Regions from separate parts of the Mesorhizobium sp. M1E.F.Ca.ET.045.02.1.1 genome, predicted to be linked through region 1. Evidence: riboswitches for the same ligand, from Rfam matches in the RefSeq annotation. Region 1 holds a riboswitch; each other region holds the start of a gene.

The links. A riboswitch is a leader RNA that binds a small molecule or an ion and turns the genes downstream of it on or off. The one in region 1 is predicted to bind cobalamin.
Region 2: another riboswitch for cobalamin. It lies ahead of EJ070_RS33770 (co-chaperone GroES); the one in region 1 lies ahead of EJ070_RS22065 (CbtB domain-containing protein).
Region 3: another riboswitch for cobalamin. It lies ahead of bluB (5,6-dimethylbenzimidazole synthase); the one in region 1 lies ahead of EJ070_RS22065 (CbtB domain-containing protein).

What each region holds. Positions count from the first base shown of each region.
Region 1 covers NZ_CP034447.1:4,592,806-4,599,306, forward strand. Annotated here, with positions in the region: gene EJ070_RS22050 (MFS transporter) at 130-1,329, shown strand; gene EJ070_RS22055 (aromatic ring-hydroxylating dioxygenase subunit alpha) at 1,298-2,488, opposite strand; gene EJ070_RS22060 (gamma-glutamylcyclotransferase) at 2,627-3,313, shown strand; cobalamin riboswitch at 3,385-3,584, shown strand; gene EJ070_RS22065 (CbtB domain-containing protein) at 3,621-3,800, shown strand; gene EJ070_RS22070 (CbtA family protein) at 3,816-4,610, shown strand; gene cobU (bifunctional adenosylcobinamide kinase/adenosylcobinamide-phosphate guanylyltransferase) at 4,603-5,124, shown strand; gene cobO (cob(I)yrinic acid a,c-diamide adenosyltransferase) at 5,126-5,755, shown strand; gene cbiB (adenosylcobinamide-phosphate synthase CbiB) at 5,817-6,501, opposite strand, start outside.
Region 2 covers NZ_CP034447.1:6,885,172-6,891,672, forward strand. Annotated here, with positions in the region: gene EJ070_RS36560 (hypothetical protein) at 1-57, shown strand, start outside; partial or broken gene EJ070_RS33750 (EAL domain-containing protein) at 543-1,456, shown strand; gene EJ070_RS33755 (fatty acid desaturase) at 1,457-2,479, opposite strand; partial or broken gene EJ070_RS33760 (hypothetical protein) at 2,567-2,746, opposite strand; gene groL (chaperonin GroEL) at 2,773-4,395, opposite strand; gene EJ070_RS33770 (co-chaperone GroES) at 4,501-4,818, opposite strand; cobalamin riboswitch at 4,817-5,105, opposite strand; gene metH (methionine synthase) at 5,180-6,501, opposite strand, start outside.
Region 3 covers NZ_CP034447.1:6,942,669-6,949,169, forward strand. Annotated here, with positions in the region: gene dxs (1-deoxy-D-xylulose-5-phosphate synthase) at 1-1,516, opposite strand, end outside; gene EJ070_RS34040 (pirin family protein) at 1,796-2,716, opposite strand; gene EJ070_RS34045 (DUF2277 domain-containing protein) at 2,725-2,991, opposite strand; gene EJ070_RS34050 (exodeoxyribonuclease VII small subunit) at 3,015-3,266, opposite strand; gene EJ070_RS34055 (histone deacetylase family protein) at 3,270-4,196, opposite strand; cobalamin riboswitch at 4,312-4,490, shown strand; gene bluB (5,6-dimethylbenzimidazole synthase) at 4,531-5,262, shown strand; gene EJ070_RS34065 (hypothetical protein) at 5,295-6,275, opposite strand.

The sequences.
Region 1 (6,501 bases):
CGCCCGGCAAGCCGCTTTAGGCCAGCGGCGGAAAGCCTTTGACCGGCTTCGCTTTTCGGCTTTTCGGAGTCGGTTTCCTGCTACCGGTCCGCTACTAGATTTGGCGAGCGATTCACTTTCGGAGGGCCGATGTCCACCCATGTGCGCCATCCGATCTGGCTTCCGGCTCTGAGGCCCGCCGATGCGCGCACCTTCGCCTCGCTCTATGCGGTCGAATCCTTCGCCCGCGCCACGATCTCCAGCGTCATCCCGATCCAGGCCTACGAGATCCTGCAAAATGAGCAGACCGTCTCGATCCTCTACACCATCGTGTCGCTGCTCGGACTTTCGGTGACGCTGTTCATGCCGATGCTGATCCGCCGCTTCGCCCGACGCTGGGTCTACACGGCCGGCTGCCTGATGCTGGCGCTCGGCTCGGTCTTCTTCGTCACCCACACACTGCCGGGCCAACTCGCCGGCATGCTCTGCCGCGTCATGGGGGCGAGCGCGCTGTCGATCACGCTCAACCTCTACATCATGGACCACATCCGCAAGACCGATTTCATGCAGGCGGAATCGCTGCGCATAGCGTGGTCGATGTTCGCCTGGACAGGTGGGCCGACGCTCGGCATCTTCCTCTACACGCGCTTCGGCATCTATGCCGCGCATGGCGCGGTCGTGGCCTTCGCGCTGTCGCTGCTGGCGCTGTTCTGGGCCTACCGGCTGGGCGACAACCCGTCGATCCGCCCCGGCAAGAGCCGGCCGGCCAATCCGCTCGCCAATATCGGCCGCTTCATCGCGCAGCCGAGGCTCAGGCTCGCCTGGCTGATCGCCTTCGGCCGCTCCTGCTTCTGGACGACCTTCTTCGTCTATGGTCCGCTGTTCATGGTGATCACGGGCGAGGGCAAGCTTGCAGGCGGGCTGCTGGTTTCGGCGGGCAACGCGCTCTTGTTCATGGCGATCTTCTGGGGCAAGGCGGGCAAGCGCTTCGGCGGCCGCCAGACTATGACCTTCGCCTATTTCGCCATGGCGGCGATGCTTTTTGCGGCAGGCGGAGTCGGCGAGACCGCGCCGCTGCTCACCGCTGCCTTCCTGCTCTGCGGCGCGCTCTTCACCATCGCGCTCGATGCGCTGGGCTCGACCGCCTTCATGCGCTCGGTGCGCGCTTACGAGAGGGCGCAGATGGCGGCGGTCTACCGCACCTATCTCGACTTTTCCGAGCTGACGCCGCCGCTGGTCTATTCGGTGGTGCTGAGCTTTTTCGGGCTGGGCTCGGTGTTCGTCACGCTCGGCCTGTTGGCCGCCTTCTGCGGCTTTTTCACCTGGCGCTATCTGCCGAAGTCGTTTTGAACTCTGCGTGGCGCCCTCGCACCCATTCGTGGAAGCGGCGCAGGTCGTATTCCTCAGGCATCAGCACGCCGGCCTCGTGGCGGATCGAGCGCAGGCCCTTCTGATTGACCTCGCAGATCGCGGCGTCCTCCTCCAGCACCTGGGTGCCGAAGGCGACGATGTTGTCGATATCGGTTTGCGCAAGAGCATCGGGCGCGAACAGCCATTCGGCGGTGAGCTCCGTCAGCTCGGGTCCCAGCGGGGCGAGCCTCACCGTGCGGACATAGTCGACATGGCCGACGATGAACATCGAGGGCAGCGACGTTGCGTAGGTCTGGCCGGCGGCGCGCTCGGCCGGCGTCAGGCCGGCAAAGACCGGACCATGCACGCGCCCGTCGCGCGACCAGGTCTCGGCGCCGGCGCGCAGGCCGCCGGAAAACTCCGGCGCGTCGTTGTCGGCGTGGCGGGCCCATTCCGGATCGTCGTGCCTCGCCATCAGGCCCCGGCCGTAGATCGGCACCAGCCGCGACAGGTCCTTGTGGACGCCCGGGCAGTGCAGGCACTCGTTGAAGTTCTCCCAGAAAATCTTCCAGTTGCAGTTCATCACCTTGCTGAGCCGATGCCCGGTGACGAGCGTCTCCAGCGGCCAGTTGGCAAGGTCGCCGGAGGCGGGATCGAACGAGGCTTCCGCCGTGCCGCCGGCATCCTTTGCAAGGTTGATGAAGACGAAGCCGCGCCACACCGACAGCGCCACGCGGTAGAGCGGGTAATCGGTCTTGTCGAATCCCTCGGGCAGCGATTTCGACGGCACGCGCACGAGATCGCCGCGCAGCGAATAGGACCAGGCGTGATAGGGGCAGGTGAGGAGCCTTGCCTTCAGCCGGCCTGCGCTTTCCTGGCAAAGCTGCGAGCCGCGATGCCGGCAGGTGTTGTGGAAGGCGCGCAAGCTCCCGGTCTCGTCGCGCAGCACGACGACCTCCTGCGAGCCGATGCGGATTGCGCGGAAGGCGAGGGGGTCCGCGAGATCGGCCTCGCGGCAGACCATCAGCCAGCTTCGGTACCAGATCGCATCGAGATCGCGCAGATACCCGTCGGCGTCCCGATAGGCGGACGACGGCAAGGTCGGCTCGAGGCGGGTCAGGCCGTTATAGAGATCGCGTTGGCTCGGATTCGGCTGCATCGGCTTCTCCCTGGCTGCCGACAGCCGACACCCGGCCAAACCCGTTGTCAATCGTGTGGCCATTGTGATGTCCCGGTGCCGCCTTTAAGGTCGCTCGCGATCGCCGACGGGTTCGCCGGCCGGCCAGGGTGGCAAGGCATGCCTGCAAGAACGATGTCGCTTACCGAGGAACTGGTCGCCCGCTGTTATCGCGCGGTCGAGGATCCAGGGCCTGATCCTGACGCGCAGCATCTCTCCGACAGCGACTATGAAGAGATGCTGGATGCATTCGAGGGCGAGTTGCCTGCAACCGAACCGCTGTGGCTGTTCGGCTATGGCTCGCTGATCTGGAAGCCCGAAATCGAGCATGTCGAGGAGCGGGTCGCCGTGGCACGGGGCTGGCACCGCTCCTTCTGCATGAAGATGACGCGCTGGCGCGGCACCAAGCAGAGCCCGGGTCTGATGATGGCGATGGATCGCGGCGGCGAATGCAAGGGCGTCGCCTTCCGCCTGAACGGTGGCGAGCGCCGGCAAGCGCTGGACAAGCTTTTCCGTCGTGAGATGACCCTCAAGCCGACCAGCTACCACCCCCGCCTGCTGCAGCTCGCAACGGACAATGGGCCGTTGAGGGCGCTCGCTTTCGTCATCAATCGCAAGGGTACGACCTATGCCGGGCCGCTCAGTGAAAGCGAGGTGGTGGAAAGGCTGGCGACGTCCTGCGGCCATTGGGGTTCCGGTGCCGACTATCTCTACAACACCGTCAAAAATCTCGAAGCGCGTGGCATCCACGATGCCCATCTGTGGCGGCTGCAGCAGCTTGTCGCCGAAAGGATCGCGGCCTCCTAGCATGTGAATCCATGCCGCAATCGCGCTCCGGCATGGCGGAATTTGGTTTGCCGCCTGCGGCGATTCTGCCTATAGTCGCTCGCGTCGTCGGTTCCGTTTTTGGAGCCAAGAGGGAATGCGGTGAGGGGTGGATTTCCTGCCCAAAGCCGTGGCTGCCCCCGCAACTGTGTGCGGTAGTCCTCTCCATAAACCACTGAGGATTTTCCTCGGGAAGGTGGGGAAGGGCGCGGATCCGCGAGCCAGGAGACCTGCCGGCGACAGGAAAGTTGACTTCGATGCCCTCGGGTGGAGGGCGAAAGGACAAGACATGAATACCGCTTCCGTCTCCCTCGGCGCCTCCGTCTCCTCGCAGTCGCGCATCATGCAGCTCGCTCTCGCGGCGCTGCTCGGCATCTTCGTCGTCGGCTTCGTCGGCTTCTCGCATATCGATGCGGTCCACAACGCTGCCCACGACTATCGCCACTCGATGGCGTTTCCCTGCCACTGAGGAAGGCCTGACATCATGAATCTGTTTCGCAACGTCGTGTTCATCGCGGCGATCGCGGGGCTCGTGGCGGGCATCGCGCTCGCCTGCATGCAGGCCTATGCGACCGTGCCGCTGATCCTGAAGGCAGAAGTCTATGAAAAGGCCGGCGGCGGCCATCACCACGACCATGCCGCCAGCACAAACAACAATGCGATGAGCTCGGCCGCTCCCGCGGACAACGCGATGAGCAGCGCGGCTCCGACCCCCGCCGAAGCGGCTGCTCCGGCCGAGGACGAGGGCTGGGCGCCGGCAGACGGCTTCGAGCGCTTTGCCTTCAACGTCGTCGCCAACATCGTCACCGGTGTCGGCTTCGGGCTGATCCTGGTCGCGGTTTCCGAATTCGCCGGCGGCATCGGCAATTGGCGACAGGGCGTGTTCTGGGGCCTGGCCGGCTTTGCCGTGTTCACCCTGGCGCCCGGCCTCGGCCTGCCGCCCGAGCTGCCGGCAATGCCTGCGGCAGAGCTTTTGCCGCGCCAGATCTGGTGGACTTCGACAGTGGCCGCGACAGCGATCGGGCTCGGCTTGATCGCCTTTCGCAAGTCGCTGCCGCTGGCCATCCTTGGCGTGGCGCTGATCGTGGCGCCGCACATCGTCGGCGCGCCGCAGCCCGAAAGCTTCGAGACGGCGATCCCAGAAGGCCTGCATCACCAGTTCGTGGTGGCGGTGACGCTCACCGATCTGGTGTTCTGGCTGGTGCTGGGCGCGGTCGTCGGCGTGGTGCGCGGCCGCTTCACCGGCGCGGCGACCAGCCTGCGCGGCAGCTTTGCCTGATCGCGCCGAGGGTCGCCTGACCTTCATCATCGGCGGTGCGCGCTCGGGCAAGAGCGCGCATGCCGAGGCGTTGGTGACGGCCAGTCCGTCGCCCTGGACTTACATCGCCACTGCGCAGGCCTATGACGACGAGATGCGCGAGCGCATCGCGCTGCATCGCGCTCGGCGCGGCGAAGGCTGGGTGACGATTGATGCGCCGCTCGATCTTGTCGGCGCGATCGAGGCTTTGCCCGATCACCAGCCGGTGCTGATCGATTGCCTGACATTGTGGCTGACCAATCATATGCTGGCGGAACATGATGTCGAGGCCGAGTGCCGGCGGCTCTCGGATGTGCTGTCGCGTCCGCGCGGGCCTTGGTTCGTGGTATCGAACGAAGTCGGGCTTGGCATCGTGCCGGACAATGCGCTGGCGCGCCGGTTCCGCGATGCCGCCGGCCGGCTCAACCAGCAGGTCGCGGCCGTTGCCGATAGTGTGCTGATGATGGTGGCGGGGCTGCCGCTCAAGGTGAAGTGACATGGCCGAAATCGACGACAAGATCATCGACGACGGGGACGCCGAACGCCATCGCGCCAAGATGGTCAAGCGCAAGGCGGTGCAGGATGCCGAGGTAGCGGGCAAGACGATCGAGAAGGGCCTGCTGATCGTCAACACCGGACCTGGCAAGGGCAAGACAACGGCGGCCTTCGGCCTGGCGCTCAGGATGCTCGGCTACGGCAAGCGCGTCGGCGTCGTCCAGTTCATCAAGGGCAAATGGCACACCGGCGAAAAGGATGCTTTCGCGGCCTTCGGCGACCGCGTCGTCTGGCATGCGATGGGCGAGGGGTTCACCTGGGAGACGCAGGACCTGAAGCGCGACATCGCCGCCGCCGAGGCTGCCTGGGCCAAGGCGCTGGAACTGATGGCCGATCCCTCGATCAGCCTCGTCGTGCTCGACGAGCTCAACATCGCTTTGCGCTACGACTATCTCGATCTGGAAAAGGTGGTTGCGGCGCTGAAGGCGCGCCGCGAGGGTCTGCATGTCATCGTCACCGGCCGCAACGCCAAGCCGCTGCTGGTCGAAGCGGCCGATCTCGTCACCGAGATGGGGCTGACCAAGCACCACTTCTCGGCAGGCGTGAAGGCGCAGCAGGGAATTGAATTCTAAGGTGTGTCGATATTCAGGTGATGCCGGCCTGCGAACGGCCTGACCTGAACCTCAACACACCTTAGCCGGCGATCAAGATGGTCAGGTAAATCACGATCGCTGACAGGATGCCGAACAGGGCAATCAGCAGCCAATCGGCGACGCGGTAAAGCTTCAGCGCTTGCCTTATATCTGTGCTTTCGGCCTCGCGACGGCCGCCTTCGCCCATGAAGGCGTCCTCGACGATCTCGCCGCCATAGCTGCGCGGCCCGGCCAGGGACAAGCCCAGGGCGCCGGCCATGGCGGCCTCGGGCCAGCCGGCATTGGGCGAACGATGCTTCTTCGCGTCGCGGCGCATCACCTGCCAGGCATTGCGGGGATCGGCGCCTTTGACCAGGAAGGCTGCCAGCACGATCAGCATGCCGGTGAGGCGCGATGCCGGCAGGTTGATCCTGTCATCGAATAGCGCTGCGGCGCGGCCGAAAGCCTCGTGTTTCGGCGTGCGATGGCCGATCATCGAATCGGCGGTGTTGGCGGCCTTGTAGGCCACGCCGCCGGCCAGCCCGCCGATGCCGGTCCAGAAAGCGGGCGCGACGATGCCGTCGGAGAAATTCTCTGCCAGGCTTTCGATCGCGGCGCGGGCGACTCCCGCCTTGTCGAGCTTTTCGGGATCGCGGCCGACGATGCGCGAGACGGCGATGCGGCCAAGCGTCAGGCCGCCGGTCTCCAGCGCGTCGGCGACGTCCTCGACATGCTCGGCAAGGCTC
Region 2 (6,501 bases), 2.3 Mb from region 1:
GAATGGCGCGCCGGGCCGATCGTCGATCCGAACATCGCCGCCCTGGAGAGCGAATGATCTGCTCGATCCGGCATGGATCAAGCACGGCGAGACGACCGACGAGAAGATCGTAGCAGGCCCGCTCTGCCGATTGCTCGGCCGAGCCGGGAATGGCATCGTGCATGTCCGCAACTTTCTCACGCGGTGCGCCCGGATCGAACGCGACAGGCGCGAAGCGCGCCGGCCGGAGATGAAACGGCGCGTTTGGGTCGGCTCCGATGCTCCGATGGACAGACGCCGTTTCTTGAACTGCAGCCCAACTGGTTCGATTTCGTGCCGCGCGAGGTGCGCTTCTTTCAGGATTGGGAAGAATCGAGCGCCCGCACGGAGCGCGTCTATGACCACTGGGCGCTCGAAATCACTACGAGCATCGCGGCCAGCGGGAGATCGGATACATCACCCGGCCGCTACGGCCTGCCGAACAGCTTTCCGCCGGCAGCTCGTCCGTGCACATCCTCATGGATCGCATCGAGGCGATCAACCGTGAGGTTGGCCTCCCCTTCGCTAGAGCCGACGGCCGTGGTGTTTTCCGGATATTCGAGGCCGACATGGATCGCAAGCTGCGCGAACGCCGTGCCCTCGAACAAGACTTGCGGTCTGCGCTGGCAGGTGGCGAATTATTCCTGCACTACCAGCCGCAGGCGGGCATGTCCGGCGAAATCGTCGGCTTCGAGGCTCTGATCCGGTGGTCCCACAAGGACCGAGGGATGATCCCACCCGCCGAATTCATTGCGGTGGCCGAAGAGAGCGGACTGATCGTGCCTATCGGCGAATGGGTGCTGCGGGAGGCATGCCGCGAGGCGGCTTCGTGGGTGAAACTGGTCCAGGTGGCGTCAACCTGTCTCCAGTGCAGTTTCGCCAGGGCGATCTTCCTGACTTGGTGCACTCGGTTCTGCTTGAGACGGGGCTCGACCCAAAGCGGCTAGAGCTGGAAGTAACCGAGAGTGTGCTGTTCGACGACTTCTCGCGGGCAAGTTCGATCCTCAGGCGGCTGAAATCGCCCGGCGTGAAGATCGCCCTGGACGACTTCGGAACCGGCTACTCGTCGCTTTCCTATCTCCAGTCTTTCCCCTTCGACAAGATCAAGATCGACAAGTCCTTTGTCTGGATGATTCAGAAGAACCCGCAATCGGCCGCCATCATTCGTGCGATCGTCGGGCTGGGCCGAGGCCTATCAATGCATATCATTGCAGAGGGCGTCGAGACGTTGGAGCAGTTGACCTTCCTTAGCGAGGAAGGCTGCAATGCTCTGCAAGGATATTTGATCGGACGCCCCCATCCGATTGAGGCGTACGCAAATAGGTCGGCAGACCTGAAGCTATGGCGAGCAGCGCGCGTCCTCGCCGTAGACGGCGGTAGCCGCCGCACGGAGCCTGCAGCACAACACAAACAGAGCCCGCCTCCGCATAGACTGTGATCAGGCTGCGTCGTGGAATGAAACCAGCCTCCGGCGCCGGTCGTCCCAAAGCACGAGCCTGACGCATTTGAGGCTGTCCCAGAGGGTGATACGTCCAATGCAGGCAAGTTGCGGATGGTCGCGCAGCACTTCCGGCAAGCGGTAGTAGGGAATCCGGCTGGACAGATGATGGACGTGATGGATGCCGATGTTGCCGGTGAGCCACCGCAGCACCGGCGGAAGATCGTAGTGCGAGGCGCCATGCAGCGCCGCTTGGGGAAACCGCCAATCCTCGCCCCCCGACCAATGCGTCTCCTCGAATTGGTGCTGTACATAGAAGAGCCAAACGCCAGCCGCACCTGCCAGCAGTGCGACCGGCAGGTGGATTAGGAGAAAGGTAGCCAAACCGACGGTCCATACCATCAAGGCAGACAGCGTGACGATCGCAATATTCGTCAGCATGGTCGAAATCCAAGGCAGCGCACCCGAGCTCATCATCCCAAACGGTAGGCGCTGCTTGAATAGGAATAGCCAAGCTGGCCCGATCCCGAACATCACAAGCGGGTGCCGGTACAGCCGGTAACCGACCCGCTTTATCGGCGAAAGGGCACGGTATTCGGCAATCGTCAGCGTGGTGATGTCACCGACTCCGCGTTCGTCGAGATTGCCTGCAGTCGCATGATGGGCGGCGTGAGCGCGCCTCCAATAGTCATATGGGGTCAGAGTCAGGACCCCAAGCAGGCGGCCGGTCCAGTCATCGAGTCCGCGACGGGCGAAGAACGAGCCGTGGCCGCAATCGTGCTGGATCATGAACAGCCTAAGCAGGAAGCCGCTGGCAGGAAGGATCGCGATCAGCCCGGGCCAGAAGCTGTTGGTCAGCGAAAGACAAGCAGCCGCCCAGAAGATGGCGAAAGGGACAAGAGTGATGAACAGTTCGAAGGCGCTACGCCCTAGACGCGGCTGTCGGTATTTCGCCAGCTTCTTCAACCACGCTCCGGCATTGTCTTCAACAAGTGAAGCGGGTGGATAGACATGTGCGCTCATTATAACCAGTCCGTTTTTTTCGCCACCCTGCGATCATCTGCTAGGGCAATGGCCGCGCCCGTGGGATTGGGCGCAGGTGTTGAAGTATTAGGCCTGACGGGCCTTGCGGGGCGCCTCGTCGGCCACGACGCGCGAGACCCGATTGCCCATTTCTGTCTGACGGGCTCCGGCTTCCGCCCTTACCTCAGCCTTGGCAGCCGCAGCTTCCGCCAAAACCCGCTCATTGTCGGCGACCTTCAGCGCTTCGCGCTCGGCGCGATGGGCATCGCAGCGCGTTCCCGGCAGGGAGTCGGTCAATTGCCCATGCCACCGCCGGGGGATGGCGCGGCATCCTTGGCTGGAACGTCGGTGATCATGGCCTCGGCGGTGATCAACAGGGCGGCGATCGAACCGGCGTCCTGGAGTGCGGTCCGCACCACCTTTGCCGGGTCGACGATGCCAGCCTTGATCATATCGACATAAATCTCGTTCTGGGCGTCGAAGCCCTGATTGTAGTCCTTGCCCTTGGAGAGCTTGCCGACGACGATCGAACCTTCGACGCCTGCATTTTCTGCGATCTGGCGGACCGGCGCCTCAAGCGCCCTCAGCACGATCGAGATACCCGCCGTCACATCGGCATTGGCGCCATTCAAGCCGGCAAGCGCCGATCTGGCGCGCAAGAGCGCCACGCCACCGCCTGCAACGATGCCTTCTTCCACAGCGGCACGCGTAGCATTCAGCGCGTCGTCGATGCGATCCTTCTTTTCCTTGACTTCGGACTCGGTGGCGCCGCCGACGCGAATGACTGCAACGCCGCCGGCGAGCTTCGCCAGTCGCTCCTGCAGCTTTTCCTTGTCGTAGTCGGAAGTGGTTTCCTCGATCTGACTTTTGATCTGCTGTATGCGCGCCTGAATGGTCGCCTTGGTGCCGGCGCCGTCTATGATCGTGGTCGTGTCCTTCTCGATCAGCACGCGCTTGGCGCGGCCGAGCATGTCAATGGCAATGTTCTCCAGTTTGATGCCGAGATCCTCGGAAATCATCTGGCCGGCGGTGAGCACGGCGATGTCTTCCAGCATCGCCTTGCGGCGATCGCCGAAGCCAGGCGCCTTGACGGCCGCGACCTTGAGGCCGCCGCGCAGCTTGTTGACGACGAGCGTCGCCAGCGCCTCGCCCTCGACATCCTCGGCGATGATCAACAATGGCTTGCCACTTTGCACCACGGCTTCGAGGATCGGCAGCAGCGTTTGCAGATTGCCGAGCTTCTTTTCATGGATGAGGACGTAGGCGTCCTCCAGCTCGGCGCGCATCTTCTCGGCATTGGTGACGAAATAGGGCGAGAGATAGCCGCGGTCGAACTGCATGCCTTCGACGACGTCGAGTTCGGTCTCGGCGGTCTTTGCTTCCTCGACGGTGATGACGCCGTCGTTGCCGACCTTGTCCATCGCCTTGGCGATCATGTCGCCGACGGTGGCATCGCCATTGGCGGCGATGGTGCCGACCTGCGCGATCTCACCGGCCGATTTGACCTTCTTGGACCGCGCCTGGACTTCCTTGACCACCGCGGTAACGGCCTGGTCGATGCCACGCTTCAGGTCCATCGGGTTCATGCCGGCGGCGACGAGCTTGGCGCCTTCGCGCAGGATCGATGCGGCCAGCACCGTGGCGGTGGTTGTGCCGTCACCGGCAAGGTCGTTGGTCTTCGAGGCCACTTCGCGCACCATTTGCGCGCCCATGTTCTCGAACTTGTCGGCAAGCTCGATTTCCTTGGCGACGGCGACGCCGTCCTTGGTGATGCGTGGCGCGCCATAGGCCTTGTCGATGACGACATTGCGGCCCTTGGGGCCTAGTGTCACCTTGACGGCGCTGTTGAGAAGCTCGACGCCGCGCAGCATGCGGTCGCGGGCATCGGTGGAGAATTTGATTTCCTTGGGGGGCATGATTTTTCCAGTTCGGTTGGGACGGCAAGACGCCGACGGCGTCGCCCGGAGACTCAGAATCGGGAGCGTCCTATGCGCGTCCGGTGAATACGCGCGGCGCGCACGTCAGGCTGCCCTCTTGGCAGCCACGGTCTTGTTGAAGATGATGCCCATGATGTCGGCTTTCTTCATGATCAGAAGGTCATCGCCGTCGATCTTGACCTCGGTGCCCGAGCATTTGCCGAACAGGATCAGGTGGCCCGCCTTGACCTTGAGCTCGACCAGCGCGCCGTCTTCGTCGCGTGCGCCCTGGCCGACGGCGATGACTTCGCCTTCCTGCGGCTTTTCCTTGGCATTGTCGGGAACAATGATGCGGCCCTTGGATTTGGTGTCACTTTCCGCGCGCCTGATGACGACGCGGTCTTGGAGTGGCCGGAATTTCATGGAAGCTTCTTTCTGAGGCCGGCATAGCGGCCACGCCCATATATATAGCCCGGTTGGCACTCGTTAGATAGAAGTGCCAAACTTAATTCTCGAGCGCCCCAAAATAGTGGAAATCGAGATAGGGGTAATCAAAAACAGTTCCGCCATCTCGGCAGCTTCCCAGGCCTTGGCCCAGTGGTCCTTGTGGAGACGAAAAGCGCCGCTGCCGTAGCGGGGGCAGCGCCGGCACCGACTTCCCAATTATCCCATCCGCGAGACGAACGTGCACCTTAAGCACCCTGATCAAATCATCGATCGCCCAAACCGGTCCACAGGAATGCGAGATCGGTCAGGGGCAAGGACGACTGGCGGTAATAGGGACTTACTCCGCCGCTTCGGCGTAGCGCGCCGGCACATAGTTGAGGATCGGCCCAAGCCAGCGCTCGACCTCCGCCAGCGGCATGGCCTTGCGCCGCGCATAGTCCTCGACCTGATCGCGCTCGACCTTAGCGACGCCGAAATAATAGCTTTCGGGATGCGACAGGTAGATGCCGGAGACGGAGGAGCCGGGCCACATGGCGAAGCTTTCGGTCAGGCTGACGGCCGCATTGCGTTCGCCGTCGAGCAGACGAAACAGCGTCGCCTTTTCCGTATGGTCGGGTTGCGCCGGATAGCCAGGTGCCGGGCGGATGCCGCGATAGGGTTCGCCGATCAGGTCGTCCGGGGCCAGGTTCTCATCGGGCGCGTAACCCCAGAACTCCTTGCGCACCTTCTCGTGCATGCGCTCTGCGAAGGCTTCGGCGAAACGGTCGGCCAGCGCCTTGACCATGATCGAGGAATAGTCGTCGTTGGCCCGCACGAAGCGCTCGGCGATCGTCACTTCCTCGATGCCCGCGGTGACTATGAAGCCGCCCACATAGTCGGCCTTGCCGCTGTCCACAGGCGCCACGAAATCCGACAATGCGACATTGGCCTTGCCGTCGTGCTTGGCCAGCTGCTGGCGCAGCGTGAAGAATGTCGCCAGTTCGTGCGAGCGGGCCTCATCCGTGAACAGTCTGATATCGTCGCCGGCGGTATTGGCCGGCCAGAAGCCGATCACGCCCTTGGGCGCAAACCATTTTTCCGCGATGATCTTCGCCAGCATCGCCTGGGCGTCCTCGAAGAGCTGGCGTGCCGCCGGCCCCTGGTCCTCGTCGTCGAGGATTTTGGGATAGCGGCCCTTCAACTCCCAGGTTTGGAAGAATGGCGTCCAGTCGATATAGCGGGCAAGCTCGGCCAGATCCCAGCCTTCGAAGACCTTTAGGCCAAGGAAGGACGGTTTTGGCGGCTCGTAGCCCGTCCAGTCGACCTTGTGGGCATTGGCCCGCGCCCTGGCGAGCGGCAGCCGCTGCTTGTCGGCTTCGCTGCGCGCATGCGCGTCGGCAACCTTCTTGTACTCCGCGCGAACGTTCTCGACATAGCCGGCCTTGGCCTCGTTCGACAGCAGTGCCGACACCACGCCGACGGCGCGGCTGGCGTCGGCGACATACACCGTCTGGCCTTTCGCATAGCGCGGATGGATCTTGACCGCCGTATGCACGCGGCTGGTCGTCGCACCGCCGATCAGCAGCGGAATGTCGAAGCCTTCACGTTCCATCTCGGCCGCCATATGCGCCATCTCGTCGAGCGAGGGCGTGATCAGGCCGGACAGGCCGATGACGTCGA
Region 3 (6,501 bases), 2.3 Mb from region 1:
TCCCTTCCTTCAGGATCCGTCCCTTGCCGATTTCGAGCACCGAGCCGCGCTCCGGCATGTCGACGCCGACGCCGTTGCCGCGCGGATAGCGGAAAGCGATCGGGCCGCCGTCATAAGAAGCGGCGGTGCGCACCATATGGCGCAGTTCCGCTTCGTCGGCGGCGGCCATGACGACGAAGCCGGGCAGAGAAGCCAGGAAGGTCGTGTCGAAGGCGCCGCAATGGGTGGCGCCGTCGGCGCCGACGAAGCCGGCGCGGTCGATCGGGAAGCGCACCGGCAGTTTCTGGATCGCCACGTCATGCACGACCTGGTCGTAGGCGCGCTGCAGGAAGGTTGAATAGATGGCAGCGAAGGGCTTGTAGCCCTCGGTGGCCAAGCCGGCGGCGAAGGTCACCGCATGCTGCTCGGCGATGCCGACATCGAAGGTTCTGGCCGGGAACACCTCGCCGAAGAGGTCGAGGCCGGTGCCGCTCGGCATGGCGGCGGTGATCGCCACGATGCGGTCGTCCTCGCGGGCCTCCTGGATCAGGCTTTCGGCGAAGACCTTGGTGTAGCTCGGCGCGTTGGCCGGCGCCTTGGCCTGCGCGCCGGTGATGACGTCGAACTTGTTGACGCCGTGATATTTGTCGGCGGCGGCTTCCGCCGGCGCGTAGCCCTTGCCCTTCTGGGTCACGACATGGATCAGCACCGGGCCGTCGGCATTGTCGCGAACATTCTTCAGCACCGGGATCAGATGCTCCAGATTGTGTCCGTCGATCGGGCCGATGTGGAAAAATCCCATCTCCTCGAACAGCGTGCCGCCGGTGACGTAACCGCGCGCGTGCTCGACCGCCCGGGTGATGGCACTGTCGGCGCGCTTGCCGAAATAGGAGGTCAGCTTCTTGCCGAAATCGCGCAGGCCGAGATAGGTCTTGCCGGAGGCGAGCCTCGCCAGATAGGCGCTCATCGCGCCGGTCGGCGGCGCGATCGACATGTCGTTGTCGTTGAGGATGACGATCAGACGGGCGTCGAGCGCGCCGGCGTTGTTCATCGCCTCATAGGCCATGCCGGCCGACATCGCTCCGTCGCCAATCACCGCGATGACATTGTTGCGGCCGCCCGACAGATCGCGGCCCATGGCCATGCCGAGACCGGCGGAAATCGAGGTCGAGGAGTGTGCGGCGCCGAAGGGGTCGTATTCGCTCTCGGCTCGCCGCGTAAAGCCGGAGAGGCCACCCTCCTGGCGCAGCGTGCGGATGCGGTCGCGGCGGCCGGTCAGGATCTTGTGCGGATAAGCCTGGTGGCCGACATCCCAGATCAGCCGGTCTTCCGGCGTGTTGAAGACATAGTGCAGCGCGACCGTCAGCTCGACCACGCCAAGGCCGGCGCCGAGATGGCCGCCGGTGTGCGAAACGGCGTCGATCAGTTCGGCGCGCAGCTCGGTCGCCAGCTGCGGCAGCTCGCTTTCGTCGAGCGCCCGCAAATCCGCAGGGATGCGGACCTTGTCGAGAAGTGGCGTATCGGGCTTCGGGTTCACTCTTTGGCGGCCTGCTGAGATCTTTGGGAGCGGTTAACCGTTTCACGGGACCGCTCTGTCTTTTCTGTTTCACGCAATTCCGGACGGAAAACCGCTTCACACTTTTCCTGGAATTGCTCCCTGTTCCACGCAATTCCGGACGGAAAACCGTTTCACATTTTTCCTGGAATTGCTCCAACTTTCACAAATATGCGCCTTGATCATGCGCGAAATATGCCGCTGGCGAGCGAATGTAAATGCGTGTCAGTGACGCGGTTGGCGCAGGATGTCCATCCAGTTCTAACCTTCCGGCAACGGGATGAATTCTTCCTCATCGCCAGGAACGATATCGAAGCGGCCTGTCTTCCATTCTTCCTTGGCCTGCTCGATGCGTTCTTTCGAGGACGAAACGAAATTCCACCATATATAACGCTTGGAGCCCAGCGACGCTCCGCCGAACAGCATGAAATGCGCGCCCCGTTCGGACGAAACGACGATCTCCTCGCCCGGTTTGAACACCAGAAGCCGCTCCGCCGGAAAATGATCGCCGGCAATCGAGACCTCGCCCTCCAGCGTATAGATGGCGCGTTCCTCGGCATCGGCGGGGATTTTCACGCTGGCGCCCGCCGCCAGCCGCAGATCGGCATAAAGCGTGTCCGATGCGGTCGCGACCGGCGAGCGCAGCCCGGAAAATTCGCCGATGACGACGCGGCCGCTGACGCCTTCGGCGTCGATCTCGGGCAGGCGGATCACCGATGTGTTGGCGAAGACCGGGGCGATCTCCTCCTTGCCGTCGGGCAAGGCGAGCCAGGTCTGCAAGCCGGAGACCGACATCGGCGCGCCGCGCAGCTCTTCCGGCGTGCGCTCGGAGTGGACGATGCCGCGGCCGGCGGTCATCAGGTTCACATCGCCTGGCGCGATCACCATTTCGGTGCCGAGCGAGTCGCGGTGCCGGATCTTGCCGTCGAACAGATAGGTGACGGTGGAAAGCCCGATATGCGGATGCGGGCGCACGTCGATCGCATGGCCGGCGCGCAGGATGGCCGGCCCCATGCGGTCGAAGAAGATGAACGGTCCGACCAGCCTGCGTTTTGCGGTCGGCAAGGCGCGGCGGACCTCGAAGCCGCCGATGTCCTTGGCGTTGGGGATCACCATCAATTCGATCTGGTCGCAGGCGAAGGCGTCGCCGGCCTCGGGATCGTTGCCTGGAAAGAAGCTCATGGCAGGTCTCAGGCGAAGCGGAGCGCGGATCTGGCTTTCGCCTTGGCCGCCTCTTCCTCGCGATTGCGCGGATGCTGGGTGGTTTCCATCGAATCGAGCAGTTCGCGCGCCGCGGCGGCAATCGCCTCGACGGCATGGTGGAAGGCGTGCTCGTTGCGCTTGGAGGGCTTGGTCGAGCCGCTCAGCTTGCGCACGAACTGCAGGGCTGCATCATGGACCTCGTCGTCGGTTGCCGGCGGTTCGAAGTTGAACAGGGTCTTGATGTTTCGGCACATGCTTGAACTCCTTGCAACACACCTTACTCGGCGTCGAGCGGCTCCGTTCCAACCGGCTTGCCGTCGCGCGAAAGCCTGATCTTCTCGACTTTGTCCTCGGCCGCCTTGAGCAACCGGTCGCAATGCGCCTTCAGCGCCTCGCCGCGCTCGTAGATCCGGATGGACTGGTCGAGCGGGACGTCGCCGCGCTCCAGATCATCGACGATCTTCTCCAGCGCGTCGAGCGCCTGTTCGAAGCTCATCGTTTTGACGTCTTGGTTAGCTTCATCAGCCATCATTTATCCTTTCATCAGCCGCCCGACATGGGCGGCGACCGAAAATGCCAGTCCCTGCAGATCGTAGCCGCCCTCCAGCAGGCTGACGAGCCGGTTGCCGCTATGGCGCCCGGCGCGCTCCATCAACTGGCCGGTTGCCCAATCGAAATCGTCCTCGGTCAGGTTGATCTCGGCGAGCGGATCGCGATGGTGCGCATCGAAGCCGGCGGAAATGATGATCAGGTCCGGCGCGAACGCGTCGATCGACGGCAGCACGCGCGAAAGGAAGGCGTCGCGGAACAGCTCGCTGCCGGTGCGGGGTGCCAGCGGCGCGTTGACGATGTTGCCGGCGCCGGTTTCGCTTTTCGCGCCGGTGCCCGGATAGAGCGGCATCTGGTGCGTCGAGCAATAAAGCACCGACGGATCGTCCCAGAAGATGTCCTGCGTGCCGTTGCCGTGGTGGACGTCCCAATCGACGATGGCGACGCGCTCGGCCTGATGCTTCTTCTGTGCATGACGGGCGGCGATCGCCGCGGTGTTGAACAGGCAAAAGCCCATCGCGGTGGTCTTTTCGGCGTGGTGGCCGGGCGGGCGCGCGGCGACGAAGGCATTGGCGGCGCGGCCTTCGAAGACATCGTCTATCGCCGCGTTGGCGGCACCGATCGCCGTCACCGCGGCCTGCCAGCTCTTCGGGCTGGCGCTGGTGTCGGCGTCGATGGAGACGATACCGCTTGCGGGAATGGCCGCGCGGATGCGGGCAACAAAATCTTCCGGATGCGCGTAGAGGATGGTCGCCTCGTCGCCTTCCGGCGCCTTGACGCGGTCGAGAGCCGAAAAAGCCTCGTCATCCAGCACGCGCTCGATGGCGCGCAAACGGTCCGGCCTTTCAGGGTGGCCGGGCGGCGTGAGGTGTTCCAAGAATACCGGATGGGTGTAGAGACGGGTGGTCATGGCGCCTAATCTAGGCACGCGTGGCCCGGATGACCATGTTTGATGGCCGAATGGCTGGGGAAAATTGCGCCCGATAGTGTCGCTGGCGGCATTGGCGCGGCCTCTGCTTCGCGATAAGGTCGGACTGCTGCCTGGTGCCCGCGAGGCGGGAGAATCGGGAACACGGTTGAACTCCGTGGCGTGCCCAACGCTGTGAGGGGGACCGCGCCGGCAAAAGCCACTGTCCTAGACGGGAAGGCGCCGGACGTGGGTCGATCCCGAGCCAGAAGACCGGCCCGGCAGACATGGTCTTCCGCATGGTCAGGCGGAGGACTGCTGTCGCAAGGGACAAGCGATGCAGGCACAAGCGGCCGCCATGGGCGGCGATGACTTTGACCAATTGGCGCGCGATGCCGTCTATCGGGCGATGTTCACCCGGCGCGACGTGCGCAGCCATTTCGTTGCCGACGGTATCGACGATGCCGTTCTGGCGCGGCTGCTGACGGCCGCCCATCACGCGCCGTCGGTCGGCTACATGCAGCCCTGGAATTTCATCGTTATCCGCGATGTGACAAGGCGGCGGCAGGTGCGCGACCTGTTCCTTGCCGCGCGCGAGCAGGAATTGCCGGCGATCGAGGCGGAGCGGCAGGCCCTCTACCGCAAGCTGAAGCTCGAGGGCATCTGCGAAAGCGCGCTCAATCTCTGCATCACCTGCGACCGGCAGCGTTCAAGGAACTCGCCGCTCGGGCGCTGGCACAACCCGGAAATGGACCTCTACAGCACCGTCTGCGCGGTGCAGAACTTCTGGCTGGCGGCGCGGGCGGAAGGTGTCGGCGTCGGCTGGGTGAGCATCATCGAAACGGAAGCGCTGAAGCGGCTCCTGTCGATCCCCGAGCACGTCACGCCGGTTGCCTATCTCTGCGTCGGCCGTGTTTCGGAATTCGCGCCGAGGCCGGACCTCGAGGCGCATGGCTGGGGCAAGCGCCTGCCGCTGGCCGAGCTGGTGATGAGCGAGACCTTTTGCGGCGCCGGCGAGGCGCCGCTCAAGTCGGCGATTGCCCGCCTCGGAGAGCAGCCGAAGCCGTGATCGGGCTGCCGTCGTGATCAAGGGGCTGCCGATCAAGCAGCCCGGGGCGAATCCCAGCGCGAGCCGCCGAAGGAGCCGAGCGCCTTGTCGCGAAGCTCTCTGAATTTCGATGACGCTTCGGCCAGCCGCTGATCCCATTCCGGGTTCGGAACCTGGCCTTCGATGGCGTCGAAATAGACCTGCATCAGCGAGACGATGGCGAAGGGTTCGATGAAGGCCGCCTTGAAGGCCCAGGCAAAGACGATTGCCAGCACGAAGGCCCAGCCGGCAAGCTGGCCCGGCATGACCCACAGGATCGCGCCTGCCGGCGCCAGCATCAAAAGAAAGATGACGAAGGACACGCCCCACATGATCACCGCCAGCCAGACGGCGTTCTTGACCATGTGCTTGCCGTTCTGCGCGTAGAGCACGACGCCTTGCCTGGCGGTTTCGAACGGAGAGTTCGAATTGATGCGGATGTTGTAGCCGAGGATGATCTCGTCGACATAGGTCAGCGACAGGCGGATGACGGTGTTGATGAAGCTGACGAGGCCGTTCAAGCCCGGAATGGGCAAGAACGCCGCGATGCCGCCGATCAGGCCGGTGATGGCGCGGATGGCGCCCTTCACCAATTGGTCGACGACGAAAAGAATGTTGGCCTCGGCGAAGCGCTGGGTCACCACTTCCTTCGCATAGGCGATCTGGCGCTGGCCGTCGGGGACGTCGTGGCCATCGATCAGGTGGACCATGACGGCGATGTGACCGGCCTTGAGCACATAGAGGATATATTCGCGGATCCAGTAGACGGCGATCGAGACGACGCCGAAGCCGACAACCCCGCCCCACAAGGCAAAGGACATCGGTCCATCGGGATCGGTGGAGATGTGGCCGACACCGTAGCCGACGCTGGCGCCGGTGCCGGTCGCCATGATGTAGGCCAACGTGATGCCGAAATAGACGATCATGCGAAAGACGATGAACGGCCATGTCCGCATCATGATGGACACCGACCGGCCGATGCTGAAGTCCCACATGGCCCCGACTCTCCCGCCTCGCGCATGACCCCGAAAATCGGAATCGATTTTCGGAAAGGATCATGCGGCATAGTCAAAGTGTTACAGCGTCCTTTGCGCGTTCGAAGAACGCGCGGCGCTGTAAGAGAATGGTCGAGGAGGATGCGCTCGCGCCTGTCATTGTCAATTGCGACGGCGCCGCGCCAGTCCCAAAACCGGTGCACAAACCGGCGATATCCTTACCCGA